Regions from separate parts of the Bacillus sp. LR_5 genome, predicted to be linked through region 2. Evidence: riboswitches for the same ligand, from Rfam matches in the RefSeq annotation. Region 2 holds a riboswitch; each other region holds the start of a gene.
The links. Region 2 has a riboswitch for S-adenosylmethionine ahead of RAC86_RS03435 (bifunctional homocysteine S-methyltransferase/methylenetetrahydrofolate reductase). Riboswitches for the same ligand answer to the same signal wherever they lie in the genome.
Positions count from the first base shown of each region.

Region 1: it holds a riboswitch for S-adenosylmethionine, as region 2 does, so the genes downstream of both, RAC86_RS14750 (2-hydroxyacid dehydrogenase) here and RAC86_RS03435 (bifunctional homocysteine S-methyltransferase/methylenetetrahydrofolate reductase) in region 2, are expected to answer to the same signal.
Region 3: it holds a riboswitch for S-adenosylmethionine, as region 2 does, so the genes downstream of both, RAC86_RS09430 (5-methyltetrahydropteroyltriglutamate--homocysteine S-methyltransferase) here and RAC86_RS03435 (bifunctional homocysteine S-methyltransferase/methylenetetrahydrofolate reductase) in region 2, are expected to answer to the same signal.

Region 1 is NZ_JAVAXX010000061.1:3,157-13,876, forward strand. It holds gene RAC86_RS14720 (ABC transporter permease) at 1-632, opposite strand, end outside; gene RAC86_RS14725 (ABC transporter permease) at 626-1,372, opposite strand; partial or broken gene RAC86_RS14730 (ABC transporter ATP-binding protein) at 1,382-2,321, opposite strand; gene RAC86_RS14735 (MarR family winged helix-turn-helix transcriptional regulator) at 2,335-2,886, opposite strand; gene RAC86_RS14740 (MFS transporter) at 3,303-4,547, opposite strand; gene RAC86_RS14745 (FGGY-family carbohydrate kinase) at 4,642-6,105, opposite strand; gene RAC86_RS14750 (2-hydroxyacid dehydrogenase) at 6,123-7,148, opposite strand; SAM riboswitch class I at 7,242-7,333, opposite strand; gene RAC86_RS14755 (molybdopterin oxidoreductase family protein) at 7,482-9,524, shown strand; gene RAC86_RS14760 (hypothetical protein) at 9,631-9,924, shown strand; gene RAC86_RS14765 (hypothetical protein) at 10,101-10,229, opposite strand; gene RAC86_RS14770 (UPF0715 family protein) at 10,353-10,720, opposite strand, start outside.
Region 2 is NZ_JAVAXX010000008.1:43,049-53,768, reverse strand. It holds gene RAC86_RS03445 (CvfB family protein) at 1-96, opposite strand, end outside; gene RAC86_RS03440 (YajQ family cyclic di-GMP-binding protein) at 195-686, shown strand; SAM riboswitch class I at 793-910, shown strand; gene RAC86_RS03435 (bifunctional homocysteine S-methyltransferase/methylenetetrahydrofolate reductase) at 1,000-2,838, shown strand; gene RAC86_RS03430 (GNAT family N-acetyltransferase) at 2,929-3,378, shown strand; gene RAC86_RS03425 (GNAT family N-acetyltransferase) at 3,384-4,232, shown strand; gene RAC86_RS03420 (MFS transporter) at 4,344-5,612, shown strand; gene RAC86_RS03415 (mandelate racemase/muconate lactonizing enzyme family protein) at 5,621-6,736, shown strand; gene RAC86_RS03410 (YitT family protein) at 6,832-7,461, shown strand; gene RAC86_RS03405 (phosphosulfolactate synthase) at 7,506-8,264, opposite strand; gene RAC86_RS03400 (2-phosphosulfolactate phosphatase) at 8,261-8,947, opposite strand; gene RAC86_RS03395 (phosphoadenylyl-sulfate reductase) at 9,132-9,842, shown strand; gene sat (sulfate adenylyltransferase) at 9,955-10,720, shown strand, end outside.
Region 3 is NZ_JAVAXX010000031.1:46-8,855, forward strand. It holds gene RAC86_RS09430 (5-methyltetrahydropteroyltriglutamate--homocysteine S-methyltransferase) at 1-1,109, opposite strand, end outside; SAM riboswitch class I at 1,192-1,298, opposite strand; gene RAC86_RS09435 (LURP-one-related/scramblase family protein) at 1,364-1,852, opposite strand; gene RAC86_RS09440 (hypothetical protein) at 1,981-2,244, opposite strand; gene RAC86_RS09445 (hypothetical protein) at 2,533-2,661, opposite strand; gene pepT (peptidase T) at 2,766-3,998, opposite strand; gene yxjL (two-component system response regulator YxJL) at 4,048-4,704, opposite strand; gene yxjM (two-component system sensor histidine kinase YxjM) at 4,691-5,911, opposite strand; gene RAC86_RS09465 (CcdC protein domain-containing protein) at 5,929-6,402, opposite strand; gene RAC86_RS09470 (LysR family transcriptional regulator) at 6,480-7,355, opposite strand; gene RAC86_RS09475 (YbhB/YbcL family Raf kinase inhibitor-like protein) at 7,485-7,991, shown strand; gene galE (UDP-glucose 4-epimerase GalE) at 8,105-8,810, shown strand, end outside.

The sequences.
Region 1 (10,720 bases), on a different contig from region 2:
AAACCAATTTCAGCATGAAAGAGTACATGTGTAATCACGATGGCCAAGTAAGTGGGTATGTATAAACATAAAAACGTAAAGATAAACTGAACAAACAAATATTTCCCCACATGCACGGGAGACACTAAAATCCTTCTGAAGGTTTTGAGCATCCGGTCTTCTGGATATAACGCAGTCAATGCCACACCTTGCATCAATACAAGCATCACGATAAAGCCTACTATATTCGTTCCCCTTCCCCGTTCAGTCCTTAATTCGTCCTCTCCCCGGTAGCTGCCTGGCATTTTTCCAGTCTCAAAAAATTGCTGGATCATTTTTTGATCCGCTTTACTTTTCAACGTGGTCACTTTGTAATCACGTTGATTTTTTTCTACGATGGCTGCATATTTCCCTAACACCAGATCAGAAAACTTCGGCTTCTGATGTACCGTTACCACTCTAAATGCAGAATCACTCGGCATATGTTGCACGTCGTCCTGTTCTGTAACAAAAGCGATTGTTTCTTTGAAAACCGGCTTCCCGGAAAACATAATCGCAACGCCGATCATCAGAGGGATAATGATCACTGCAATGATGATAATGGCTTTTTTGGACAGGATTCGCTCCCACCTGTTTCGGAATAAACTCAGCATACATATCCCTCCGGCTTAAATACAACATGCGAAACGGCAATACAAATGATTGAAGCCAATAATAGTCCTGACATAACAGGCAGCAGCATACTGAAATCGTGATCATAAATGAGGCGATATGAACATTCTGTTACCCATTTAACCGGAGAAAGAAGCGATATGTTATTGATGGTATCTCCAAATCTGTGAATCCCGAAAAATACACCGCCAAAGAAAACAAAAGAAGCTATCGGAATTTGCATGATCCCGTTCGCCTGTTCTTCATTTTTGAACAAACAGCAGAACATTGTGCCAAAACAGCAGCCGAAAAATAAAAATACATACAATAAGAGCATGAAATACGGGAGTTCCTGTCCTCCAAAGTTCAAATGAAAAATCGTTTGGGCAATCAACACATTCACACTGTACATGATGACACTGAATATCCAAGTTGATAGTAATTTAGAAAGATAAATACTAGTGGTCGAAACCGGCGCATACACAATGCGGATGTTTGCTTTCTTCACCTTCTCCTCCATAAACGCATTAGAGGCCGTCATAGCGATCAAAGCCGCAGCGAAAATCATCATATTTACTCCGTAATAATCGTACGAACTGACACCGCCCGCTCCAAAGCTGTTTTTCGAAACAAAGCCCATGACCAGAATGAGAACGAATGGAAAAGCCGTATTGGCGATCACGAGAACCGGATTCCTTACAATATTCATATAATCAAACGTTATCAATTTTAACAAACTCATTTTGCTCTCCTAATCTCTTAAATTTCTTCCCGTCAGCTCTAAAAATACCGTTTCTAACGATGCCTCTTTTTTGTTCATGCTTAGAATGCCGCAGCCCTGGGCACCCAATTCTGCTATGATTTCACTCAGGTGATCTTGGTTCTGCCGAACGGTAACTTTTAGTTGACGGTCTGAGAAATCAACTCCTGTCACTCCTTTGACTCCTCTAATTGAGTTTTTATTTAATTGCTGAGCATGCGTCAACTGAAAAGCATATGTCATTTCTTTATTCACTTCTCTATATAGCTCTTCTTTTGTTCCATTGGCAATGATTTTTCCTTCATTCATGATGATAATGCGATCTGAAATAGCCTCGGCTTCTTCCATATAGTGTGTTGAGTAAATAATGCTCGCGCCTCTTGTTTTCAGCTCTTTTATCGATACCAAAATGTGATGCCGGGATTGCGGATCGATTCCTACTGTCGGCTCATCCATGATAATCAGTTTCGGCTGATGGGCAATGGCGCACGCAATGTTTAATCTTCTTTTCATCCCGCCAGAAAACGTCTTAGGCTTGTCATCTTTCCTGTCATAAAGCTGCACAAGCTCCAAAGCCTCTTTTACTCGGGTTTTCAGTTCTTCTCCTTTAAGCGAATAAAGGCTCGCAAAAAAAACGAACATTTTTCTCAGCGGAAATTTCCTCATAAATCGCGATATCTTGAGGCACAATCCCGATGCCTTTCTTCATTTCCTTTGACCATTTTTTCACATTATGGCCCAAAATCGTAACGTTTCCGGAACTGGCCGACAATGCCCCGGATAACATATGAATGGTTGTGCTTTTCCCTGCACCATTTGGACCTAGTAAGCCAAGTACTTCCCCCTCTCTCACTTCAAACGAAATCCCATCTACCGCCGTTTTGTTTCCGTACTGCATTTTTAAATCTTTTACTGCCGCCACGTTGTTCATACGTTTCTCCTTTTTACATTCTCCGTTTTGCGAATTCCTGCAATAAATTTGTTTTCAAATGATCCCGATTTTGTTCAATATCAAAATCAGCAGCGTTTTCTTCAAAACCATCCTGTTCTTCTCCATCGAAACTGTATAGCTTCTTCAATAAAACCCACAATATTTCCAGCTCTTCCGTAGAAAACTCTTTAAATAGATCTGCCATAAAGTACACCGATTTTTCACCGCATTCCTCCATGACACGTTTTCCTGAATCAGTAATCTTCACATTAACCGCTCGCTTGTCGCGTTTACTTGGTACAGTGGTGACATAACCTCTTTTTTCAATGCCGCTGACAAGCCTGTTGATGTTTTGTTTTGAAGTGCCTAATTTTTTTGCAATGTTGTTGAATGTCGTTTCTTCTTCCGGTAAATGCAGTATGGCAACCATCGTCATAAATTGTCTTGACGTTAAGCTTTCATAATAATCGTCCCCGCGTGATTGAATTTTGTTTAAGACGGAAAAAAGTGTAGCGTAAGACTGCTGCATTAAAAATAAATCTTTCAGTTCTTTAGAATAATCCATGATGCTCCCTCCCTAAAAGACAATATATTGTCTTTATTATCATAACATTTCTCACTCCATTGTCAATATGTTGTCTATTTTTATTTAGAAAAGTTTTACAGCTTCCTCAACAATTCATACAATAATAACATACTGAACGATACGAAAAGAGGTAATGTTGATGGCTCGTCATCGTGAATTCAATGAAGATCAAGCGTTGGAAGCCGCTATGAAGCCACTTCAAGATACGTCGTTCAGGCGAGTTAAAAAGCAAGATCAACGCTGAACAAAGGCGCAGACCTTTATTTTATTCTCATCGGGCTGACTGTGATGATGAAATCCCGCCCAGATCAGCCATTTGTACAGCATTCCGTATCGGAAATCCTTGCATTACTGAACAAATGATAAAAAGCGCCCTGAGACAGGGCGCTTTCTGATTAAGATGCATATTGAGGAGACGTTTCCTCCTGTACTGCTTTTTCCTCAGGTATATGAATGCATTTCGTCATGACTGCACTCGCAAGATAAAGGACCGCAAAGATCCAGACGACGCCTTGCGCACCGACGAGACCGATGAACAGCCAAGCGAGCGCAGGACCGACAAACGCTGATAAACCTGCAGCCAAATTCAACACAGACATGGCCGCTCCTTTGTCTTTTCCGGCCACCGTCGGCACAATCGCACCGATCGGTACATAGCCTGCCAACAAACCTCCCCAAATAAAGCCGATCACGCTGACAACCGCTACACTTCCGCCGGAGAAAACAGGTGCATAATATAATAGGACGGTGAAAATACCGCAGCCGACTCCACCAAACCAAATAACGGTATTTTTCCAGCCGAATTTATCGCCGACAATTCCAAAGATAAGGTTAAACACAATGTTCCCAAGAAAAATCGTTCCCCAAACCTGCAGCCACACATTGGTTGAAATTCCGTGCTGAGCCATGTGCATCGGTAAAAAAACTGGGAAACCATATGTACCAATGCTGTTGATGATTCTGATGATTCCGCCTGTAAGCACCCGAGGATTCGTAAAAAGAATGGTAACTCCTTTTAAAAGTTCCTCGGCTGTTTCCGATCTTTTTCTTTTCTTCTTTTCAAAACGGTCTTTATTGATAAACAATGCGAAGATGGCACCGAGACATACCCAGAATATAGAGCTCCAAAGCGTATTCAAATAGCCGAACGCTTTGATCGCATAGCTTGAGTACCAAGCACCAAACACAAACATGCCGAGACAATATGCAATCCAAAACCAGCCGACAGCAGTGCTCAGTTTGTTTTGGGGTGTTCTGTAAATGACCCATGTCAAGAAAGAATAAGCAAAAAGCGGGTAGCCTAACCCTTTTACGAAGTAAGTCACATACATCACAGGAAGGTTCAGCTGTTCAAATCCAAACACGATAAAGGCAGCTGTACCGATCACATAAAACAACAGCCCCATAAACATCGTCCGTTTTGCGCCAAATGCTTCGAGACATACACCTGAAAACCAGGAAGCTATGGCAAGCGCAATCCCGTAAATGCTAAAAATTGAAGCGGATTGCTGAACCGTAAGTCCGTTTTCGATCAGAAACGGGCTGAGCCAGCCTTGTTCAAGCCCGTCTCCCATCATAAACAAAACAACCCCTAAAAACCCCCAGGCAAGCCGCTTCGGTATTCCAATTTTATCTAACATATCTGTCTCCTCCTTAGATGCTGATATCAATTACCGTATTACCTTGTTAAAGCCGAAAATTAGTTCATTCCTTAAAACAGCAGCACATACCGACTTATATCAACACTTTGCTTTCTGACTCTGAAAAAAAACGCTGTGTTTGCTTCCATTCCTCATATAAAGCCAGTTCGACCCGACAGTCTTGCGGTTCGATCACCCGGATATTTGCTGACATCTCTTCCGTCAATTGAAAGGTTTCATTGCAAATGACTGCAGCGCCAACGACAGATGCCTGATGATATCCCTCTTGGACATAGATTTTTTTCTGAAGAAGGTCCGCGATATATTGAGTGAGTGCTTTGCTTTGGAATCCTCCTCCGCACACCCAAACAAAGTCACGTTCAAACGGAGTAACCCTTGTTAAAATGTCAAAGTTCCATTTGATCGAAAATGCGATCTCTTGCAGTGCCGCACGTACAAAATGTGCTCTCTTTAAATTTGAGGAAAGCGGGGCATCAAAAAGAAATCCGCCTCTCGTTAACGCATTCTTTTCTGCCGATAAGTAAGAACCGAGAGCCGCCACACACGCATTGTCTTCTTTAGCAAGGGCAGAAATCTCTTCCTCCATCACTTCGTACGATTCATTTGGATAAAATATCTGTTTTAATTTTTGATAATTCAGGCCGGTAATTCCCGGATTCGTTTCCACAAGCCAATGTCCTTGATCTGTATGGCAGTTCAGCCATGCTTTATGTTTTGTGTCGCCATGATCAGCAGTAATTTTGGTTATTGGCGTTGTTGTCCCTGATACGATGACAATGTCCTCAAGCGCAGCGCCAGTGCTTTTCACAGCCAGTTGTGTATCACCACCCCCTGCTATAACCTTAGCAGTTATAGAAAGGCCTAATTCGGACGCATATTCATTTGTTATCGTTCCAATCGCTGTTCCCGCTCTTACAAGAGGCGGAAGGATGGATGGTGAAAAGCCGAATATGCCGCACATCTCTTCTGACCAAGTGTTTTGCTTCACGTCAAACAGCAGGGTTTCGGTTGCCTGCGATGGTTCATATGTCAAAATTCCGCTCAGCTGATATGTCACCCAATCACTGATGCTTGTAAAACTAGCAGTCTTTTCCCATAAAAAGGGCTGACGCTGTTTTAAACCATAAAGCTTGAGCGCAGAAAAAAGTGCAGTCGGGAGGCGGCCTGTGCGGCTGTATATCTCTTCCTGATTGGGTATACTCTCCTCCCACTCACGGCCACGATTATCAATGTTCGGCAGCCCGAGAAAAGAGTCGCCGTTTTGATCGATCAGAACAATCCCCTGTCTTTGACTTGTCGATGTCAAACCAATAATGTCAATATCACCTGAACGAGAAAGCGCACGTTTTGCCAGTTTCATCACTTGCTTCCACAGCACCTGAGGAGAAAAATAACGGCTGTCCGGGTAAAGCGTCTCGGTAGCATACACGATGTCCTCCCTTTCAACCGTTTGAACGCTGCCCGATACACTTACGACCGCTACTCTCGCATTCCCTGTGCCGATATCAAAAACGAGATAGCCTTTTTGTTTTTTCATTCCTGTAACCTCCTCTCTTAAACCTCTGTTTTCAGCTCATCTTTGTTATACAGTGTCGGAATATTAAGAGTTTTTCCAACCTTCCACTTTTTGAGGGCTTCGTTCAGGATCGTCACGTGATGATCTTCTACTTCAAAGGTTGCTCCAGCGAGATGCGGTGTTGCCAGAACATTAGGCAATGAAATGTATTCGTAATCTGATTCCTCTGGAGGTTCATGATAAAAAACGTCTAAAATCGCTCCTCTGATTTTATGTTCTTTTAATACAGATAAAAGATCTTCACGGTTTACCACAACTGCTCTTGAAGTATTGACGAAAATCGCACTCTCTTTCATCAGATCAAAATACTTCCGATCAATAAGTCTCAGTGTTTTCTCAGTACGAGGCAGATGGACAGAAACGATATCACTGTCTGAAAACACCGTTTTGAGAGATACTTTTTCATACAGCGGATGATCGTCTTGTACGTATGGATCGTAATACTTTACTTTACAGTCAAACGCTGTCAGCAGTTTTGCAATCCTTTGACCAACCGCGCCGAACCCAACCATGCCGACCGTTTTTCCCGTTAATTCGTTCCCTTTAAATTTGACATAAGCCTGCAAGTAATCGCTGTCCCATTTTCCATCCTTCAGCCATTGATTAGAGGAGCTGGTATGGCGGAGAAAGGAAATCACATTACCGATAAACATTTCAGCAACCGCTTGTGCATTCCGCCCGGGTGTATAGAAAACGGGTATACCTCTTTTTGATGCTGCGGCCACATCCACATTGGATGGCATTCCTCTGCACACGCCCACAAATGAAAGTTCTGGAACAGATGCAAATACGCTGTCTGTTACTTGATCAAGCTCAGTAATCAAGCCTGTCGCATTTGTTGCTTTTAGCAGCTGAATGAGTTCATCTTCCCGATATGCCCGGCCTTGTTCCTTCCAAGATTGATAAGTAACTGAGCCAAACATGTTTTCAAGCTCTTTTCGTCCTTCTTCGTTGTACGGTGCCGTAACCAAAACCGTCATGGTGCAAAACATCCTTTTCATCATATTTTTTCATAAAAAAATCTCTTTCCGAAGATGGAAAGAGATTCATGTATAAGCGTGCCCTGTTTACAGACAGACGCCGGTATAAACCTTGCTTTCCTATCTTTCAAGCTGACGCTTGCTGGAATTGGCACAATAATGTTGCCGAGGTTTCATAGGGCCAGTCCCTCCACCTCTCTGGATAGAAAATGTTGAGTATGTAATTTTCAGAATGAAGAATACGTTTATCATAAAGAAGTCTCAGATTGATGTCAATCTCTTTTTTTCAGAATTGACGTTATCATCCGAAATGTTATAATTCTTACAAAATATCTAACTAGAGAGAGGAACTGGGCCATGAAATCTTTTGCCACACAACAAAACGGCATTTTTAAATCCGTTTGCTCGCTTGACTGCCCGGATCAGTGCGGATTGTTAATACATAAAAAAGACGGAAAAATTGTGAAAGTCCAAGGTGATCCTGATCATCCTGTCACAGCCGGGAACATATGCAACAAAGTCCGAAACATGACGGAGCGCATCTATGATGAAAAGCGGCTGACTACACCGCTTAAACGGACAGGTGCGAAAGGCCAAGCGATATTCGAACCGATTTCTTGGGAAGAGGCAATCGATACCATTACCTCCCGCTGGAAACAGCTGATTGATGAAGAAGGAGCTGAAAGCATACTTCCGTACAGCTTTTACGGAAATATGGGGAAATTAACAGCTGAAGGTATGGACCGCCGCTTCTTTTACCGCATGGGTTCGAGCCAGCTCGAAAGGACGATTTGCAGCAAAGCAGGATCAGAGGGCTATAAATATACAATGGGTATAAGTGCGGGAATTGATCCTGAGGAAACCATTCATACGAAACTATTTATTTTTTGGGGAATCAACGCGGTCAGTACAAATATGCACCAAATTACTATCGCCCAAAAAGCACGAAAACAAGGTGCAAAAATTGTCGTGATTGATGTTCATAAAAACCAGACAGGACGTCTTGCAGATTGGTTTATTCCCATAAAACCCGGAACCGACAGCGCACTTGCTCTTGGCATCATGCACATCTTATTTAAAGAAAACCTTCATGATGAAGCATTTCTGTCTGAATACACGGTCGGCTATGAAGAGCTCCGTGAACACGTGAAACAGTATGATCCGGAAAAGGTATCACTGATCACCGGTGTCAGCACCGAAGATATGTATCAGCTGGCAAGAATGTACGGCGAAACCTCCCCTGCTTTTATTAGAATCGGAAACGGACTTCAACACCACGATAACGGCGGGATGATTGTACGGACGATTGCCTGTCTTCCGGCGGTTACTGGCCAATGGCTGCACACAGGGGGCGGCGCAATTAAGCATAACAGCGGAATTTTAGAATATAACACAAATGCCTTGCAGCGGCCTGACTTATTGAAGGGGCTCACACCGAGATCGTTTAATATGAATCAGCTGGGCAAAGTGCTTTTGGAAACCGATCCGCCGATTCGTTCTCTTTTTATTTACGGGACGAATCCAGCCGTTGTCGCTCCAGAAGCGAATAAAGTCAGACAGGGCTTGCTGCGGGAAGACCTGTTTACTGTGGTTCATGATTTATTTTTAACGGAAACGGCTGCATATGCGGACATTGTACTGCCTGCAACATCCGCTTTTGAAAATACTGATTTTTATACCTCCTACTGGCACCATTACATTCAGCTTCAGCAGCCAGTGATTGAGAAATATGGAGAAAGCAAGTCTAACACTGAGGTGTTCCGATTACTGGCTGAAGCAATGGGGTTCACAGACCAGGAGCTCAAAGATTCAGATGAAGAATTAATCCGCCAGGCGCTTGACCATCCAGATAACCCATATTTGGCGGAGATTGATTACGATTCACTTACTAAGCATTCATTTATGAAAGCGAAACGCGAAAAGCCGCTGTTTCCAGGCGAACTTCCGACTCCAAGCGGAAAAATAGAATTATACTCAGAGAAAATGAAACAAGCCGGTTTCCCGGCTTTACCGACACATACGCCTCTTACATGCGATAACGAATATCCGTTTATGTATGTTCCGGGGCCAAACCATAATTTCTTAAACTCAACGTTTTCCAACAATGCAAAGCACATCAAGCTTGAAAGGACGCCAAAGCTCTTTATCAACACAAAAGATGCTGAAGAACATGGAATCATTGATGGGGATCCTGTACGAATTTGGAACGGTCGGGGAGAATGCGAGCTGGCCGCTGCAGTCGGAGAACAAGTGCTGCCCGGGGTCGTAGTCAGCCAAGGATTATGGGCGGATGAAACAGGCAAAAAACAGCTTGTAAACGCGCTTACCTCAGACCGCTTGTCCGATATGGGCGGCGGCGCCACCTTTTTTTCAGGACGTGTACAGATTGAAAAAGCATGAACAAAAAAACGCCCAAATCACGTTCTGGCAGTTTTTTTGGTTGAAAATGAAACCCGGAGTATGCCAAGCCCGTATAACATAAAATCGACATAATGGAGGCATGCATATGGACGTTTTTTTAGGAATCGGTGTTGCTTTAGCTGGATATTTTATCGGTGAAGGCTTAAAGCAAATGAACCATCCAAAAGCATATGAAAAAAGTGATACCTTTCTTATAAAAGAACGAGATATTCACTTTTACATCGGACATTTTTTAGGAATAACGACAACTGAGGCAAAACAGTTAGCTGGAGACATGACAGACATTCCATACATTGAAATAAACGGAAAAAAATATGTACAGAAACATATGTTAAAAGAATGGACATTCACATTAATTGAGAAACATCAGGGTGAATAAAGCAAATCTGAGGAGAGCGAGATTCATTGTCACGCTCTTCTCAGTTCAGATGTATAGTCAGCTGATCATCCTCTCAGTTCAAACATCGATTCTATTTTAAGTAAACTTGTAAAGATACATTCTGATTGCCGTAAGACCAAACGGTGTTTTCAATTTTGAGGTTCTGGCTGAATGTTTCAATCCATACCTGTTTTGAGTTTAATAAAAGACAATTGCGCTGAGTTAAGCGTCACTTCTTCAATCTGCTCGTTTTTTTGATACACAAATACAACTTTTATGGTATCTCCGTCTTTCGCCATATTCATCTTCAATGTCTCTCCTTTATGATACGTAGAATGCCACTCTTCTAAAATTTTTTAAACTTTATTTCGATATCCATGTCATTTCTCGTACAGCGCCTCCCCTTTTTTCTAAAACGCGAACCTGATTTACTTTATTTTCCCGGTAAGCTGCACACGTTTATAAAGGATTAGAGAATCCCAAAACCAGTAAATCACTGCTGATGCAATACTTAACATATAATAAATATTTGATTGGAATATCCATGATATTGAAGCAGGCTCATTGATAGCATAAAACAGGAATACAGAAATGAAAGCGAGTACAATGTAAAACGATAGATACATTAAACTGAATGTTCTTGCTGTTTTCTGCAAGATCATTTGCAGCGGAAAAGCAAAAAGCCCAAACATCATAAAACCATATAATAAAGCAAGTGCTCCTGTGAATAAAGCGATCATCAGCATGTGATAGGTGACGAGAGAATAAAATCCGAAAAGCAAACCAAAAGAAAGGC
Region 2 (10,720 bases):
GTCGGTTTGGTGATCTATACTCAAGGTTAATTGCTGCCCTGGTCTCATGCTATCGTCCTTCCTGTTCCGCTTATTCTCTGCGGATTTTGTTAACATTTTTTCCAATCATCACAAATTGATTCTTTGTTCTGTTGGAAGTTTCTCTTTATTCTACTATAATCAACACATAAGTTAAATGTTATGGAGGTTTTCATATGGCAAAAGAAAGTTCATTTGATATTGTATCCAAGGTGGAATTGCCTGAAGTGCAAAACGCAATCCAAATTGCACTGAAGGAAATCAGTACCCGATATGACTTTAAAGGCAGCAAAAGCGACATTTCTTTAGATAAAGAGGAGCTCGTCCTCGTTTCCGATGACGAATTCAAATTAAGCCAGCTGAAAGATGTGCTGGTCAGCAAATTGATTAAACGAAACGTACCGACAAAAAACATTGAGTACGGCAAGGTTGAAAACGCGTCAGGCGGAACGGTACGCCAGCGTGCAAAGCTTGTTCAAGGCATTGACAAGGACAACGCAAAAAAAATCAATACGATCATCAAAAACTCCGGACTGAAAGTAAAGTCTCAGGTGCAGGATGATCAAGTGCGTGTCACCGGAAAAAACAAAGATGACCTGCAGCAGATTATCTCAGCTGTGCGGGGAGCAGACCTGCCAATTGACGTTCAATTTATAAATTTCAGATAAATTTTCTGATTCCTATTGATTATTGTCTTTATTTTCGGTAAATTTGGAGAAAGGGAAAAACGCCAGGTATCTTTTGGCACTTCCTGACACGAAAATTTCATATCCGTTCTTATCAAGAGAAGCAGAGGGACTGGCCCGACGAAGCTTCAGCAACCGGTGTAATGGCGATCAGCCATGACCAAGGTGCTAAATCCAGCAAGCTCGAACAGCTTGGAAGATAAGAAGAGACAAAATCACTGACAAAGTCTTCTTCTTAAGAGGACTTTTTTTATTTCTCTTTTTTCCTTGCTGATGTGAATAAAGGAGGCAGACAATGGGACTTTTAGAAGATTTGCAAAGACAGGTGTTAATCGGTGACGGCGCCATGGGGACGCTCCTCTACTCCTATGGCATTGACAGGTGTTTTGAGGAGCTCAATATTTCAAAGCCGGAGGAAATTCAGCGCATACATAAAGCGTACGTTGAAGCGGGAGCCAACATTATTCAAACGAATACGTACGGGGCCAACTATATTAAATTATCCAGACACGGTCTTGAGGATGACATCAAAAAAATGAATCAGGAGGCCGTAAAGATCGCGCGGGCTTCAGCAGGCGATGCATACGTGCTTGGAACGATGGGCGGCATACGGACATTTAATAAAAATGCGTACAGTCTTGACGAAATTAAGCGCAGCTTCCGCGAGCAGTTGTATCTGCTGCTGCATGAAGAGCCGGATGGCTTACTGTTAGAAACATATTATGATTTGGAAGAAGCCCGTGAAGTGCTGAAAATCGCGCGCAAAGAGACTGATCTTCCGATTATGCTCAATGTCTCCATGCACGAGCAAGGCGTATTGCAGGACGGAACGCCGCTTTCTGACGCATTGCGCTCGATTGCGGATCTCGGAGCTGATATTGTCGGCATTAACTGCCGCCTCGGCCCTTATCACATGATTGAAGCGCTCAGCGAAGTGCCAATTTTTGATGACGTATTCTTATCGGTTTATCCGAACAGCAGTCTTCCTTCGCTTGAAGAGGGACGGCTCGTCTATGAAACAGACGACACGTATTTTCAAAACAGCGCGTTAGAATTCCGTAAGCAAGGCGCGCGGATTATCGGCGGCTGCTGCGGCACAACACCGAATCACATCAGGGCGATGGCGGAAGCGGTTGGCGGACTGGCTCCGATTACGGAAAAAGAAGTCAAAACCCGGGCGAAAGAATTCATTTCTGTTCATCACGAGCGAACCGAGCCCGGCCTGGATGAGATCGCGGCGAAAAAACGCTCTATTATCGTAGAGCTGGACCCGCCGAAAAAACTAAGCTTTGACAAATTTCTATCGGCGGCTGCTGAATTAAAAGAAGCGGGAATCGATGCCCTGACACTCGCCGACAATTCTCTGGCGACCCCGCGGATCAGCAATGTTGCCTGCGGCGCCCTTGTCAAGCAGCAGCTCGATATGCGTTCCCTTGTCCATATTACGTGCCGTGACCGTAACATTATCGGCTTACAGTCACATTTAATGGGCCTTGATACGTTAGGGCTGAATGACGTGCTTGCTATTACAGGTGACCCTTCTAAAATCGGGGATTTTCCTGGTGCGACGTCTGTATATGATTTAACATCTTTTGATTTAATCAGGCTGATCAAACAATTCAATGAAGGTCTGTCTCTGTCTGGAAAACCGCTCGGCAAGAAAACGAATTTCTCAGTTGCCGCCGCATTTAATCCTAACGTCCGCCATCTGGATAAAGCGGTAAAACGGCTTGAGAAAAAAATAGATTGCGGCGCAGATTATTTTGTTTCTCAGCCTGTCTATTCCGAGCAGCAGCTTGTCGATATCCATAACGAAACAAAACATCTGAAGACGCCGATCTATATCGGCATCATGCCGCTGACAAGCAGCCGGAATGCCGAATTCATCCATAATGAAATTCCCGGCATTAAGCTGTCTGATACGATTCGCGAAAAAATGGCCCATGCCGGTGAAGATAAAGAAAAGCAAAAGGCGGAAGGCCTTGCAATTGCCCGCTCCCTGCTGGATACGGCATGCGAGCTGTTTAACGGCATCTACTTGATAACGCCTTTCCTCAGATCTGACTTAACCGCTGAGCTCACTTCATATATTCAGCAAAAAGATGAGCAGCGCCAAAATATCTTTTTGCATTAATCCCTTTAAAGACTGTCTGATCCAATCGGGCGGTCTTTTTCAACGGGATTCGTGTTACGATATAGAAAAACAGTCATGAGGAGGAACATTATGCTCGAAGTCAAAACCATTTCCGCGGAAGATACATATGAAATCCGGCACCGCATTCTGCGCCCCCATCAATCCATTGAACAATGCAAATATGAAGAGGATCATGCAAAAGGCTCCTTTCATCTCGGCGCGTTTTTTGAAGGGAAGCTGATCAGCATCGCTTCTTTTTCCCCGCAAAATCAGCCATTAATAACAGAATCCCCAGCATATCGGCTGAGAGGCATGGCAACGCTTGAAGGATATCGCGATCAAAAAGGCGGGAGCACGCTGATCAAACACGCGGAAGAGAAACTGGCGGAGAACGGCGTTCAGGCAGTCTGGTGCAATGCCAGAAGCCATGTGAAAGGCTACTATTCAAAACTTGGCTGGGAAGAACTCGGCGAACCGTTTGAGATTCCCGGCATAGGCACACATATCATCATGTATAAAAAACTCGAAACAAGCAGGTGATCTGTATGAGGGTAATCGATAAGCTGATTAAGCTTCATGAAGAACATACCCCTAGTCTATTGCGGCTTTGCAGGCAAGCCGGGTGGCCGGATTACGGCGAACAAGAGCTGGCACTGCTTGTCCAGCAAGGACGCTTTTTCGGCTATCAAAATGTCAGCGGTGATATTATTTCCTGCATCGGCTTGTTTTTGTTTGGCCGTCTTGCTTCTATCGGCCTCGTGATCGTGGACAAAGAATATCAACGGCTCGGTCTCGGCCGGCGTATGGTAAACGCCTGTATCACCCAAACGGATGAAAACACAGCCATCAGGCTTTGCGCCACAAAAGAAGGTTTGCCGCTTTATGAAAAAGCAGGTTTTCATACAGCAGGTTCAGTGCGAAAGTACAGCTGTCATAGTTTTCAACCTTATACAAAAAAGCTTGACGCTGAACTGACATCCTTTAGAGAACAAGACTTTCACGACTTAACCACGGCGGATCTGGCTGCCTTTGGCGGAGATCGATCAAACCTTTTGCAGCAGCTTATTTCTGCTTCATGCGAATGTATCATCGCCAGAAATCAGGACGGACAGCTCATTGGCTACGGACTTTCTGTACAGACACCGGCCAATTTGAAATTCGGCCCCATCATCGCTCCATCATCAGATGTTGCAGCACAGATAATTAACAGGCTGGCGGCCGGCAAACAAGGGCCGATGCGAATCGATATACCGAGTGAACACACGTCTCTGCATGACAGCCTGATAGAAATGGGATTTCTTAAAGATGATGAACCTCCGCTTTTGTTCTATCAGAAAAAAGCGCCTATTCAAAATGGACACTTATATGCTTTGATTTCACAGGCTCTCGGTTAACCCTCTTTTTTCCCGAACAGGTATCTTCTGTTCGGTTTTTTGCTGTCTGATCGCTGAATAAACGAAGCCAACAGGGACATTCTAAGCAGAAGAAAAGGAGTGTGCTCTGAGATGGAATCATCAAAACAAAATAACGGAATGACGATTGTAGCAATCGGTTCAATCCCTTTAATATTAACCCTAGGAAACTCGATGCTTATTCCGATTTTGCCAAAAATGAAATCTGAACTTCATTTATCACAATTTCAAGTCAGTCTCGTGATCACAGTATTTTCCTTAATTGCAGCATTTGCGATTCCGATTGTCGGTTATCTCGCAGACCGATTCTCAAGGAAAGTCATCATTATTCCCTGCTTAATTTTGTATGGTGCCGGCGGTTTGTTAGCCGGGTTTGCGGCAGGTTTTTTTGACAATGCCTACCCTTGGGTCATGGCAGGACGAGCGTTACAGGGAATCGGGGCAGCCGGAACCGGCCCAATTGCCATGGCACTGACGGGAGATCTGTTTAAAGGCGCCCAGGAGAGCAAGGTGCTCGGCCTTGTTGAAGCTTCAAACGGCATGGGGAAAGTGCTATCGCCGATCATTGGCTCGCTGATCGCCCTGCTTGTCTGGTATGGCGCGTTTTTTGCCTTTCCTGTGTTTTGTATCATTTCGATCGTACTGACTTGGATTTTTATTAAAGAAAAGAAAAAGGAAAAAGAACCGCCACCAATCGGAAAATATGCAAAAGGGCTGTTAAGTGTCTTTAAACATGAAGGCAGATGGCTGTTTACCGCTTATTTAGCCGGTGCGACCTGTTTGTTTACTTTATTCGGCATCCTGTTTTATCTCTCAGATGTTCTTGAAAAAACATACGACACCGACGGCGTGAAAAAAGGCTTGATTTTAGCGATCCCGCTTTTGGTTATGTGTGTGACGTCCTATACAACAGGAAGCAAAATCGGGCAAAAGCAATCGTTAATGAAAAAGCTGATCGTACTTGGATTGGCGTTCATGACCGTATCCTACGCGGCACTGTCATTCATTGAAAATCTTGTCCTTTTTATCAGTGTTCTTGTACTGAGCAGCATAGGCTCAGGTCTTGTCCTTCCTTGTGTGAACAGTTTTATTACCGGGGCTGTCGGCAAGGAAAGACGGGGATTTGTCACCTCGCTGTACGGCTCTGTACGTTTCTTAGGAGTAGCGATCGGTCCTCCGATTTTCGGCCGCCTGATGCAATGGTCCAGACCCGGCATGTTTTTAAGCATCGCGGGATTGACTCTCGTTGTCGGGATTCTTGTGATGATGCTCATCCATGTGAAGCAAAACAATGAAGAAACAAAAGAAAAAGAAGACACTAAAATGGCTGGAAATCGGCTACAGCCCGCTGAGGAAAGGTAGCACCCAGTGTGAAAATTGTACGGATTGAAACCTTTCCGCTATTTCACCGATTAGAAAAGCCATACGGAGATGCCAATGGGTTTAAACGATATCGGACTTGTTATCTCATCAGGATTATCACCGAAAGCGGGATAGACGGCTGGGGAGAATGCGTTGATTGGCTCCCTGCTCTCCATGTCGGTTTTACGAAGCGGATCATCCCGTTTCTATTAGGAAAACAGGCTGGCAGCCGCCTGTCATTAGTGCGCACGATTCAAAAATGGCACCAGCGGGCGGCCTCCGCTGTAAGCATGGCGCTGACAGAGATTGCAGCCAAAGCTGCGGATTGTTCGGTTTGCGAATTATGGGGCGGGCGATACAGAGAGGAGATTCCTGTGTACGCGTCTTTTCAATCGTACTCAGACTCCCCGCAATGGATCAGCCGCTCAGTCTCCAATGTTGAAGCCCAGTTGAAAAATGGTTTTGAGCAAATCAAAGTCAAAATTGGCGGGACTTCATTCAAAGAGGATGTCCGGCACATCAATGCGCTGCAGCATACAGCAGGCAGCTCCATTACGATGATACTGGACGCAAACCAAAGCTACGATACCGCTGCGGCTTTTAAATGGGAGCGCTATTTCTCCGAATGGACGAACATTGGCTGGCTTGAGGAGCCTTTGCCCTTTGATCAGCCGCAGGATTACGCTATGCTTCGAAGCCGTTTGTCTGTTCCTGTTGCCGGCGGAGAAAACATGAAAGGCCCGGCGCAATATGTGCCTCTCCTTTCACAGCGCTGTTTGGATATCATTCAGCCCGATGTCATGCATGTCAACGGAATTGATGAGTTTCGGGACTGCCTCCAGCTCGCGCGTTATTTCGGCGTCAGAGCATCCGCCCATGCATATGACGGATCGCTTTCACGGCTCTATGCTTTATTTGCACAAGCCTGTCTGCCCCCATGGTCTAAAATGAAGAAAGATCACATTGAACCGATCGAGTGGGACGTCATGGAGAATCCTTTTACAGATCTCGTCAGCCTGCAGCCTTCAAAAGGAATGGTCCACATCCCGAAAGGAAAAGGCATTGGAACAGAGATCAATATGGAGATCGTCAATCGCTACAAGTGGGATGGCTCAGCCTATTAAGCTGGACCATTTCTTTATTTTGAGACATAAATAATGGACAGCCTCATAAAATGAAAACAGCGGACAAGTCTTTTCATAAAGGAGCAAATGACTTAATGGCTGAACTGCTGATGAAAGCAAAACTTACGTTTATGATTGTCGTAGGCGGCGTACTACAGGGACTCGGCATGTCCTTGTTTTTATTTCCGCATGATATTCCGACAGGCGGTGCAGCAGGTATTGCGGTGCTATTGCATTATCTGTTTCAAATCCCCCACGGCTTTTCAGTGTGGGCTGTGAATGTATCAATGCTTTTTACCGCTTTAAAATGGCTGGAGATGAGAACATTCACCGGCACCCTCGCTTCTATCACCGTCACCTCTGTCTCGGTATTGATCTTTGATGCAGTTTTTCCGGATATCACATCTAATCTGTGGCTTGATCTGGCAAGCGGCGCAGTGTTATTGGGACTCGGCATCGGACTTTTATACAAATATAAAATTTCGAACGGAGGATTCGGAGCCCTTGCTCTGATGATTTCTATCTACCGCGGCGGGAATCCTGGAACGATCCTGCTCATCATGAATTGCATCATTTTTATGGTCACCGCGTCTATTATTGACTGGGGCATCGTCATTCAAGCCCTCATATGCCAGGTGATATCGACAAGAGTCATCGACTTCATCTACAACATCCGCCTGACCTCTCTTCCCTATCTCACGCCTATGTACCGCCATAAAAAATAATAGGCAGAGGCTCTCTTCACGACGAGAGCCCCGCAGCCGCTGTTTTACAGAAAAAAGGTATCGGATCTTAGCCCTAAACGCAGCGTCTCCAACGCGATGGCATCATGAAATGGAATATTGGCCAGATTCACATTCGGCCCGATTTTTTGAATAAACCCTTGCTGAAGCGTTTTGTTAGGCGCTTCAAAAATCAGCCTGTTGATATCAATATCCGAGGAAATGATGTCGTCAACAATTTGAAACCTGACATCGCCGCTGCTGGAACAGATCCCTCCCGTTCCGCTTTCTCTGGCTTCTGTAATCACTTTTTCCGCGCCCGCTTCCATATCCTCAACGATATATTCAAGCCATTCCTCAGAGCTTTGCCGGCTTGCTAATTCCGCATCCTTGCTGCCCACCTCACTGAGCACAAGAAATTCATCAGAAAAATCGGCAATGTAAGCCGCTTTCTCTTTATTTGTCATCGGGAGCGTACCGTTTGAAATCTCAATATATTCACAGCCGAAATAGGTGCAGTACCGATGAAATTCATTCACTTTTTTCTGGCTTACGTACTTTTCGAACAGTGTGCCGCCAAAGAAAAATGTAATGTCATGTTCTTTCAGTGTGCTGATTTTTTCTTCAAGATCTTTCGTAAGTAATGATGTGCCCCAGCCGAATTTCACAAAATCAATATAGTCGGACGCTCCGGCTATCGCATCTTTGAAAAATTGCAAGGGATAGCCGTTATCAATTAAAATGGACTGCCCGGTTTCTCTCGGCTTATTTGTTCTCACTGGCAATTCTAGTGAAAAATCATTCATATTATGACCCTCTCTATCGTTGGAACTTCTCCATCTTGTTTCACTTTCATCACAAAATCGCCCGTCAGTTCTTTTGTACAGTAAACGATGTCTTCCGAATCAAACAATGGCTGGCGGCTGTCAAAAAACTTCTCCGCAACAGAAGAGCGTTTTATTCTTTGAATCGCCTCCTCAGCCGTTACCGCATTTGTCCCTTCAATGATGCCTTTGATATACTCCGCACACGCCATATCGTCATCACCGGATGGATGGGAAGCCACTATGTTTATGACACAATCGTTTGCGGCGAGCTTTTTCACATGCTCTGCCGTTGTTTTGGCATTGGAAAATCCAGTTACGAACAGATGCTTTGCGTTCAGCGCCCCCAATGCTGCTGTGACGCCGTTTGTTGTTTTCTGGATCAGGCGCTTATCCGCCATATCCTGCCCAGCCATGCGTTTTGGAGAATTATCTAAATCAAATCCGCTGATACCGACCCCCTTTTCCTCTCCCGTCAATACATAATCCGGATAGGTGTCTTTCAGCGCAAAGGCTTCATCAGCTGTCCGGACCAACAAAATCTCTTTCGCCCCGCCGATAAACGCATAATGGGCGACCGTAAAGGCTCTGATGACATCAATGACGATGTTAATGTCCGCCGGGGCAAGCGAATGATGATGCCCCTGATAAATGGCAATCGGCATACTACCTCTCCTTGGGCATAAAACCATTTTGCTAAAAAGCATATTCAGCCGGGCTCTTAATGGTTCCGCACCTCATTTTAGGCGGGCGCGGCACCTAAAACCTGAACCTTTATGCAAAAAATGAATAGTCTGCCTATAACTCGATCAATAGATAAAAAAAGCAGATGCAAACGGGGGGAAAACATTGAACGAAACCATCACATATGACACATGGAACGACATGCTGTCCAAACGGATAACGGATCAATTGATCGATGAGCTCGATGTGTTGAAATGGGCTTACCGAACGTACGGAGAAAAGATTGTGTATGCCTGCAGCTTTGGCGCAGAAGGAATGGTGCTTCTCGACTTAATATCAAAAATCAACAAAAATGCACACATCATCTTTTTGGATACCGGGCTTCATTTTCAGGAAACATATGAGCTGATCGAGACCGTCAAAGAACGATATCCGGGATTTGCAATCCAGATGCTCGAACCCGAGCTGAGCTTAACAGAACAGGGGACGAAGTACGGCGGAGAGCTGTGGAAGCATAACCCGAACCTCTGCTGCCAATTGCGGAAAATCGAACCGCTCAAAAAGCACCTGTCCGGCATGACAGCTTGGATTTCAGGACTGCGCCGGGATCAGTCACCAACGAGAAAGCATATTCAATACGTAAACCTGGACCAGAAGTTTGAGCTCATCAAAATTTGCCCGCTCATCCACTGGACATGGGATGACGTTTGGACGTACATCCGCCTGCACAATTTGCCTTATAACAAACTGCACGATCAACATTACCCGAGCATAGGCTGTGAAATGTGTACATTGCCTTCCCCGGACCCGAACGATGAGAGGGCTGGAAGATGGGCCGGACGGGAGAAAACAGAATGCGGCCTGCATCAAGAATAGCGGACGGCAGGTTCTGGCTATGAGAGTCGAAATGATGTTGAGGCGCTGATGTCAAACTTTCATTAACTGCAGCAAAGAAAACAAGGAAACGTATAAATGGAGGTTGAACACGTTGAATGGAAACGAACCCCACGGAGGGGTATTAATCAACCGCTGTGATCCCGCATGCCATTTTGAAGGGTGCGCGTGCCAAGCAGAGCTGGATCAGCTTGCACTGAGTGATCTGGAGCTTATCGCGATCGGCGGATACAGCCCGTTAACAGGTTTTTTGGGAGAAAAAGATTATCATTCCGTTGTGAAAGAGATGAGGCTGGCAAACGGCTTGCCGTGGAGCCTGCCGATTACGCTGCCTGTCGGAGAAAAAACAGCAAGACAGCTGTCTGCCGGAGATCACGTCAAGCTTGTGAAAGACGGTGTTACCTACGGCATGATCACAGTCACCGATATATACCAGCCTGATAAAACACAAGAAGCACTGTCTGTTTTTAAAACAAACGATCCTGCCCACCCAGGCGTAAAAAAATTGCTGGCGCGCCCGGATTACTATATCGGAGGGCCTATCACGGTCAGCCGCCTGCCTGACAAATCTTTCGAACAGTTTTATGCAACGCCCGCTGAAACAAGAGCCGCCTTTAAAAAACTCGGCTGGAAGACGATTGTCGGCTTTCAAACCAGGAACCCTGTTCACAGAGCGCATGAATACATTCAAAAAACAGCGTTAGAAACGGTCGACGGTCTGCTGCTTCACCCGCTTGTCGGAGAAACAAAGTCAGACGATATCCCCAGCGATATCAGAATGGAGAGCTACCAGGCTTTGCTTAATCACTATTATCCAAAGGATCGTGTCATGTTATCGGTTTTCCCTGCCGCCATGCGTT
Region 3 (8,810 bases), on a different contig from region 2:
TCGATGACATGGCGAAGCTTTGCCCATTGCTGCTCCTCTGTCAGAAGGTTGCCTTCTTCTGTAGAGGCGAAACCGCACTGCGGGCTCAGGCATAGCTGGTCCAAGCTGACAAAACGCGCGGCTTCATTGATACGGCGTTTCACATCCTCAGGATTTTCAAGCTCGCCGTATTTCGATGTGATCAAGCCGAGCACAATTTGCAGATCCTTGCGCTTCACAAAACGGAGCGGATCAAAGTTTCCGGAGCGGTCATCATCGTACTCCAAGAAAAGGCCGTCAAGGTTTAAGCCGTCCAAAATCGTTTCCGCTACAGCGTCGTACCCTCCTGATGCCGCCCAGGTTGAGCGGAAGTTGCCGCGGCAAATGTGCATTGTGATCGTTAAATCGTCAGGCCGGTCTGCGACGGCATCGTTAATTGTTTTGGCAAATATGGCTGGCAATGTTTCTGGATCACCGCCGAGCGCCCGGACAACCTCTCTGCCTTTGTCCTCAAAGAAGAGAGACCATGACGTATCATCAAGCTGGAGATAACGGCAGCCAGCATCATAGAAGGCTTTGATTGCTTTTTTGTACGCTTGGGCCAGATCATGAAAGTATTCCTCTTGATCGTCATAAATCCCTTTATCCGCCTTTTCGCCAAAAAACAGCATATTTGGGCTGGGAATGGTCAATTTTGGCGTCGCGTTACCAGCAATCTCATGTAAAAATTGATAATCAGCAAGCGCTGGGTAGCTCGTAAAATCGAGTTTTCCCGTCACTTTGATGCTGCGCGCTTTCGTTTTTGTGTTATGGAACTGAATTCCCTCAGCCGGGATGAACGGTTCCACACCGTCAAGCCCTTCCAGGAAGTCATAATGCCACCAGGAACGTCGGAATTCCCCGTCTGTTACCACATCGAGACCGATTTCTTTTTGTTTTTCCACGATGCGGGTGATCTCTTGATTTTCGATATCACGAAGCTGTTCCGCTGTCATCTCACCAGCCGCTTTTTTTTGCCGGGATTCCTTCACCGGAACGGAACGAAGCAAACTGCCGACATGATCGGCGCGGAAAGGTGCTTTGCGTTGTTTTTCTGTTTTTTGTCCTGCAACATTCGTTTGTTGAGCCATGTTATTCGCCTCTTTTCTGAAATATTGAGCATGTAAAAAGCTCTTCCTTTGTGTAAGGAAGAGCTTGAACGATCAAATCTCCGCCTCATCTGCAAGAACGCAATGTTCTTAAGGATTTAGCACCATTCTGTTTGAAACAGCGGTTGCCGGGTATCATAGGGCCAGTCCCTCCACCTCTCTTGATAAGGTACAACTTCATATTCAGATTTCAATTATCTTAATATTATTACTTTTGGATCAATTGTCAATGCTTTTTAGAAAATACTTTCATCTTCATCGTTATATAAAACCATATCAAGCACGATAGCGATGGCAGTGCAAATCAGAACATCTCCCTCGTTTGCAATCTGCAAGTGATAGGAATCACCCCAACTGAGCCACTTTTTGCTCACTGACATCCGGACATTTTCCCCGTCCGTCAGCTGGAATTCATCCCTCCATAAATCACCATCGATTTCCCAGTTAAGCCCGGAAATCACAAATTTCGGTTTGAAAAACGTTACTTTCTTCGTTACCTCACAAACTGTTTTCCCGCCAATTGAAATCTCATAGCGCGGCAATAAAGACATTAGTTTTTGTTCTATGGAAACGAGCGTTTTCCCAGATGAGTCTGTCATTTGTAATGAGTCTCCTAACGAGAAAAAACGCCCCTCCACCTTGAATGTTTCTTGTTCATCCCGGTCATAAATGTGAAATGCATCTTTAAATGAGAACATTTTTTGTTTCATAAATAACTCGATCATTGCTGAAGTCTCCTTTGGGTTTGCCTTGTATGAAATTACGGATATGTGGCGAAAAGGTTTCAGGCTCTAAATCAAAACAATTTTAAAAGGCTGCGTGATTCAGCAGCCTTTTCGTTTGAAATATAGAATTAGGAAAGATGCATCCGGCGTTTTTGGCGGATGGCGTCAAGGTCGATTAGGTTGTTGTGATGAGGTGCGGCTGCTGGCAGAGGGCTTGTCTTTTGCGGTTTGCGGCGATTGTCCTTGCTGAAAGAAAAAAGAAGATAGCCGCATAATGCGATGATAATAAATAGGATCATATTACATACCTCCCAAAAAAAGTTTTGGTACTCTCTATTGTACGGATAAAATGCCAAAAAGTATTCAAAAAATTCAAAATCAATAAATAACAAGAAACTGTCCCTCTAAAACAGTATTACCTGATGACCTGAAAATAGTCTTGAATTACGCTGTTTGCTCTTGTTGATGATTGGTTCTATAGTTACTATCGACGATAAAATAAATTCCTTTATATAACTTTTAACCTAAGTTTACGTAATTCGAATTACCTGTTTTTGGGTGCTGTTTTCTTGCTTGTTTGGTTTATACCCTATTTTGCGGAATTGAACACAAAAAACCCAAATTACGGAGCATTTGGGCGGTACGGGTGAATACGGATTGTATTTAGGGGATTTGATGTTTTATTTGAAGAAGCGTTTGAACATTTTTCTGATTTTTTGAAATGGGCTGGATTTCTTTTGCATGTTAAGCGGCCTGGAAATGATCCATTTTTTCAAGAGACTCTTGGCAGCGATTGCATGTTTTGTCATTGTTTTTCCTCCTCATTTGTTGATACTTGTTTTACGGAGGACGTGTTTAAAATGTTTCATTTTCACACAAAAAAGCCAGTCCTTTTTTGGACTGGCTTTTGGCATTATGCTTGCGCTTCAAACTGTTTTGCAATCTCAACGATGACATTTACGGCTTTGACCATGTTGTCAACTGAGATGTATTCAAATTTGCCGTGGAAGTTTTCCCCGCCTGTAAAGATGTTTGGCGTCGGAAGCCCCATGTAGGACAGCTGTGATCCGTCGGTGCCGCCGCGGATGGGGGAAATCTTCGGTTCGATGCCGAGGTTTTCCATCGCTTGCTTGGCAATGTTGACGATTTCGATGACAGGTTCAATTTTCTCTCTCATGTTGTAGTATTGGTCGTTCATATCCAGCAGAATCCGGTCTTGCCCGTATTCGTTTTGAAGTTCTTCAACGGCACGCTTCATTGTTTCTTTTCTGTTTTGGAAATTCTCTTTGTCAAAGTCTCTGATAATGTAGTGGAGCTTTGTTTCCTCTACGTCTCCTTGAATCGACAGCAGGTGGTAGAAGCCTTCATAGCCTTCCGTATATTCAGGCGCTTCGTCTGCCGGCAGCAGGCTGTTCAGCTTCATCGCGATTTTCGCAGAGTTGATCATTTTTCCTTTAGCTGTTCCGGGATGTACGTTGTTGCCTTTAATCGTAATTTTTGCGGCAGCGGCATTGAAGCTTTCATATTCAAGCTCGCCGAGCGGCCCGCCGTCAACCGTGTAGGCAAAGGATGCATTGAACCGTTTCACATCAAATTTGTGCGGCCCTCTTCCGATTTCTTCATCAGGCGTAAAGGCGACTCTGATTGTGCCGTGCTTGATTTCAGGGTGTTTGATGAGGTAATCCATGGCTGTCATGATTTCAGCGATACCGGCCTTATTGTCTGCGCCGAGAAGGGTGGTGCCGTCTGTGGTGATGAGTGTATGGCCCTTATAGCCAGACAGCTCAGGGAATTGATCAGGTGACAGGGTGACCTGCAGCTTTTCGTTAAGAACGATGTCTTTTCCATCATAGCTTTCGATGATTTGCGGATTCACGTTTTTGCCGGTAAAGTCTGTAGCGGTGTCGACGTGAGCGAGAAAGCCGATTGTCGGCACGTCTTTTTCAGTATTGGAGGGAAGAGTTGCCATGACATAGCCGTTTTCATCAATGGCTGCATCCTGCATGCCGATGGACTTCAATTCATCAACGAGCATGTTTCCTAATGTCAATTGGCCGGGTGTGGAAGGACAAGTGTCAACGGATTCATCGGACTGTGTGTCGACTTTTACATATGTAGTAAACCGTTCAATGATTTCTTCTTTCATTTCCAATCATCTCCTTTGTCTTATTTTAGCATGGCGGGATGAGAGATTTCTATTGCACAATACCGTTTCGAATGGCAAAAACGACTGCCTGTGTCCGGTCTTGGGCATTGCATTTTTGCAGGATGCGGTGCACGTGGGTTTTCACAGTGCTTTCACTGACGAAAAGCTTTTCAGCAATATCCTCATTTCTCAGCCCGTAGGCCATTTGCTGAAGAACCTCAAGCTCTCTTTTGGTGAACGGCTCTGCCAGTTCTTCTGGATGGGGCTGTTGCTTCGCCCGAAATGTCTCACTGATAATTTTAGCAGCTGTGACTGTACGGAAAATCGCCTCGCCTCTGGCCGCAGCGCGAATCGCATCTATCAACTCTTCAGGAAGTGTATCCTTCAGCAGATAGCCTACTGCTCCCGCACGGATGCCTTCAAATACGTATTCTTCCGTGTCAAAGGTGGTTAAAATGACTATCTTTGTATCTGGAAGTGCGGACATAATGTCTTTCGCCGCTTCGATGCCTGAGCAATGCGGCATCTGGACATCCATGAGGATGACATCGGGTTTTGTTTGTTTTGCGAGTGCTATAATATCGTGACCGTCGCCGGCCTCGCCAGAAACCGTCATATCCGTCTGTGCGTTGATGACGTAGCGGAAGCCTTCACGCACAAGCGGCTGATCATCGGCAAGCGCGACGCGTATTTTATCTTTGTTCATCTTTTTGCTCCTTATTCGTTGTCATGAGCGGCAATGACAGCTCAATTTTCAGGCCGCTCGGCTGTACGGCACTGAAAGTAAGGGAACCGCCTGCTTTTTCTGCGCGCTCTTTCATTCCTGTCAGGCCAAATCCATAAGTAAGGCTGCCGGTGAATTGTCCATCGTCGGTGATTGTGATATAGAGATGGGACTTGTCGTTAGAAATGACGGCCGCCGCATGGGAAGCGTCAGCGTGACGAATGATATTGGTCAGCGCTTCCTGCAAGATGCGGTAGATCGTTTCGCTCACGTTTGGAGGCCAAGACTCTTCTGACAGTCCGGCAGTATCTAAAGAAACGTGCAAGCCGCTCCGTTCCTCCACTTGATGAATGAGCCCCCGCAAAGCGGTAAGCCCCACCATCGATTCACTACGGCCCATTTGGTGAACGACAGACCGTACTTCTTGAAGACATTCCCTGGCGACACTCAGTACATTTTGAATGACTTTTTCTGAATCCTCCTTGCTGCTTTTAAGGATATAGGGAAGGGATTGAAGCTGAACAATCACAGAAGTCAGCTCGTGACCGATGCTGTCATGAATGTCGCGGGCAATTCTTGTACGCTCCTCAAGGACCGCGTACCTTAATGAAAGAACAGAAGCCTCCTGCAGCTCTGCATGTGCTTTCTGGAGTTCTTTATGAGCATGCTCCAGCTGCACATGCATTTTTGCCAATTCAGCATGATTCCGTTCAGCCTCCTTTCTCGCTTCTCGTCTGAAACGCATGGAGGAGAAGAAGACGTAGAGTCCGATCATGATCGAGATGTTGCTAATGATGGTTTCCAAGCTTCCTCCATGTGAGGATAGGAGGAATATGTTGCCTCCAATTAAACATGCTGTGAAGATCAAGGATAGCCGTGAAGGGAGTCTAAAGGCGGCATATATCATTAAAAATACAATCAAAAAATAGGCGGCACTCTGCTCTTGGCCGGAAACAGCCCAAAAGAAATCGGTCAGGAGCCAAAGCCCGATGAATATGCTCAAACTAACAGCAGTGGATGCCACATAGGGAATGATCCAAATGAATGCTAAGTATACCGCAAATACAAATGCTAACAAAATGGGATCAGCCTTAGTTGGATGAGATAAAAATTGTATGCAATTCAAAATGAGAATAAGGCTCGGCACAAGCTTCTTGTAGTAGTGCCGAGCCGGAGTTTGTCCGTTCATGCTGGTCCTTCTTTCGGTTATGGAATGGATACTTTGCCGGCGGTCAGCCGTCTGTATGCTTTGTAAAGCATGATGTTGCGGGCTGTGATGGTGCCGAGGGGAACGAAGAACATAGAATGAATAATGGCAATAAACATCTCGTTGCTCTCAGGCAGCCATGTTCTCGCGGCCATGCGCAAAGAAAGTATCACTAGAATGAGGATAACACTCCCAAGTGAGCCGCGTGAAGTGACCTTTCCGGTTTCCGGGTGAATCCGCACATTTACCATCTTCCCAATGCCAAACCCGCAGACCAGCCCGATCAGTAATAAAATGCCGCTGATCGCCACATGTAATACGGAATGAAAATACGCCGGCTGAAACGATGCAGATACGCCCCATAAGAGCAGCAGTGGAATGATCAGCAACTTCCCGGGCTTTACCGTTCTTTCTCGATACATCGATAAAATAATAAGAATCAATACAATAAAAATATAAGGGCTCATCGCCATGTCATCAAATCCTTTCTGCATTAAGCATAGCGAAAATAGGAAAGAAAAACGTCAACCGGCAGATTGATTTTTCAGCTCTATACTTGTTCGCGCTGCATAAAGTCATGTAACATGGCGTGAAAATGCTGAATGTCTTCGCTGTTTCTTTTCCACATCATAAACGTTTGGGACGCAGGCAATTCTAGATGTGCAGGCGTGCTTACAGCCATCAGCTTTTTTTCGGCTTCTTCCTGTTTGATAATGTAGGTAGGGAGGAAAGATGCCCCCATTCCCGCTTTCATCATGTGGACAGCCGTATCCGTCTGCCCGACAGCCATCATTTGAAGAGACGGGTAATGTGATCGGATGTTATCTAAAAAGGCATCCCCATAAGACGGATGATCATGCGTTAGCAGCCGATAGCGGGTTAAGACGGATGCAGCATCCGGCCTGCTTTCTTGGAAAGGAGCCGCCAGACAAAGCGTACCTTCGCATATGTGCTGATAATAAAGAGTGTTGGTGTTCGGGTCTTTCCGCGACAAACCAATATCAGCTTCATTGTGTTCCACCGCTTGTTTAATAGCGTCAGATCCAGCCACATGAGTTGAAAGCTCGACATTCGGATGTTTTTGGATATAGGCTGGCAGAAATCGAGGCAAGATATAGGACGCAATGTAGGGGTGTACGGCCAGCGTGAGTGATCGGCTGTACCCCTGTTTCCATTGGCTGACTTTCTGCTTTCCAGCTTGGTAAACATGGATCATTTCTTTGGCATAAGGCAAAAAGAGCCTGCCTTCGTCAGTCAGTACGATTCGTCTTCCGCTATGCAAAAACAACCTCATGCCCAGTTCATCTTCCAATTTCCTCATATGCTGAGAAACGGCAGGCTGTGTGAGATACAGACGCTCAGCCGTCTTCCTGAAGCTCTCTGATTCCGCTGCGGCAATAAAGGTTTGCAGCCACTTTAAATCCATGAAATATCTCCTTCACTGCAAGTTATCCATAACAAATTGTTACGTTTACATGCGCATTTGTTTATCACTGATTATACATCCATTCGTTTAGTATACCTATAGAACGAGAAAATAGAGAGAGGGATTCATATGAACATATACGTAGAAGCAAATCCATATTTACATGACAAGTATTCAAAATACGCGGATGAAAAATATAAGAGAGAAGGAAACCCATTTGTATCCTTTCCGATTCATTTTGATGACATCCCGTCCGGAGCAAAGACGCTCGCACTTACTTTCATCGATCATGACGCCATTCCCGTATGCGGATTCAGCTGGATTCACTGGACAGCGGCTAATATTCCGGCTTACATCGGAGAGCTTCCTGAACATGCGAGTGAGGAAAGACAGGACTTGATGATACAAGGGCAAAACAGCTTTGCTTCACCGCTTGCGGGAAGCAACGATCCAAAGGTGATTCACCAGTATTGCGGGCCGACACCGCCTGACAAGGATCATGCGTATACATTGACGGTCTATGCTTTAGATGCTGAGCTGAATCTTCAGCCGGGCTTTTACTTGAACGAGCTCTATCAAGAAATGAAAGAGCACATTCTTGCTGAAGCCTCTATCGAATTGCTGGCAAGGGTTTAAGCTAAAAAATATGAAAAAACTATTAATAAACGATTAAACTTCTTAAAAATGGATGTGGACCGGTTTTAAACACTATATAATGAAAACAGGTCATTTTTTAGGAGGGTTACATCATGGCAATACTTGTTACTGGCGGTGCCGGGTACATTGGCAGCCACACATGTGTTGAACTATTGAACAGCGGCTACGAGATTGTTGTTCTTGATAATCTGTCTAACAGTTCGGCTGAGGCGCTGAACCGTGTAAAGGAGATTACAGGAAAAGATTTAACGTTCTACGAAGCGGATTTATTGGACCGGGAAGCGGTAGATTCCGTTTTTGCGGAAAATGAAATCGAAGCTGTGATTCATTTTGCGGGGTTAAAAGCAGTCGGTGAATCTGTGGCGATTCCGCTCAAATATTATCATAACAATCTGACAGGAACGTTTATTTTATGCGAGGCCATGGAGAAATACGGCGTTAAGAAAATCGTGTTCAGTTCATCTGCGACAGTGTACGGCGTTCCGGAAACATCGCCGATTACGGAGGACTTTCCATTAGGTGCGACAAATCCTTATGGGCAGACGAAGCTCATGCTTGAACAAATATTGCGTGATTTGCATACAGCCGACAATGAGTGGAGCGTTGCGCTGCTTCGTTACTTTAACCCGTTCGGCGCGCATCCAAGCGGACGGATCGGTGAAGACCCGAACGGAATCCCTAATAACCTTATGCCGTATGTGGCACAGGTAGCAGTCGGGAAGCTCGAGCAATTAAACGTATTCGGAAATGACTATCCGACAAAAGACGGGACAGGCGTACGCGATTATATTCACGTCG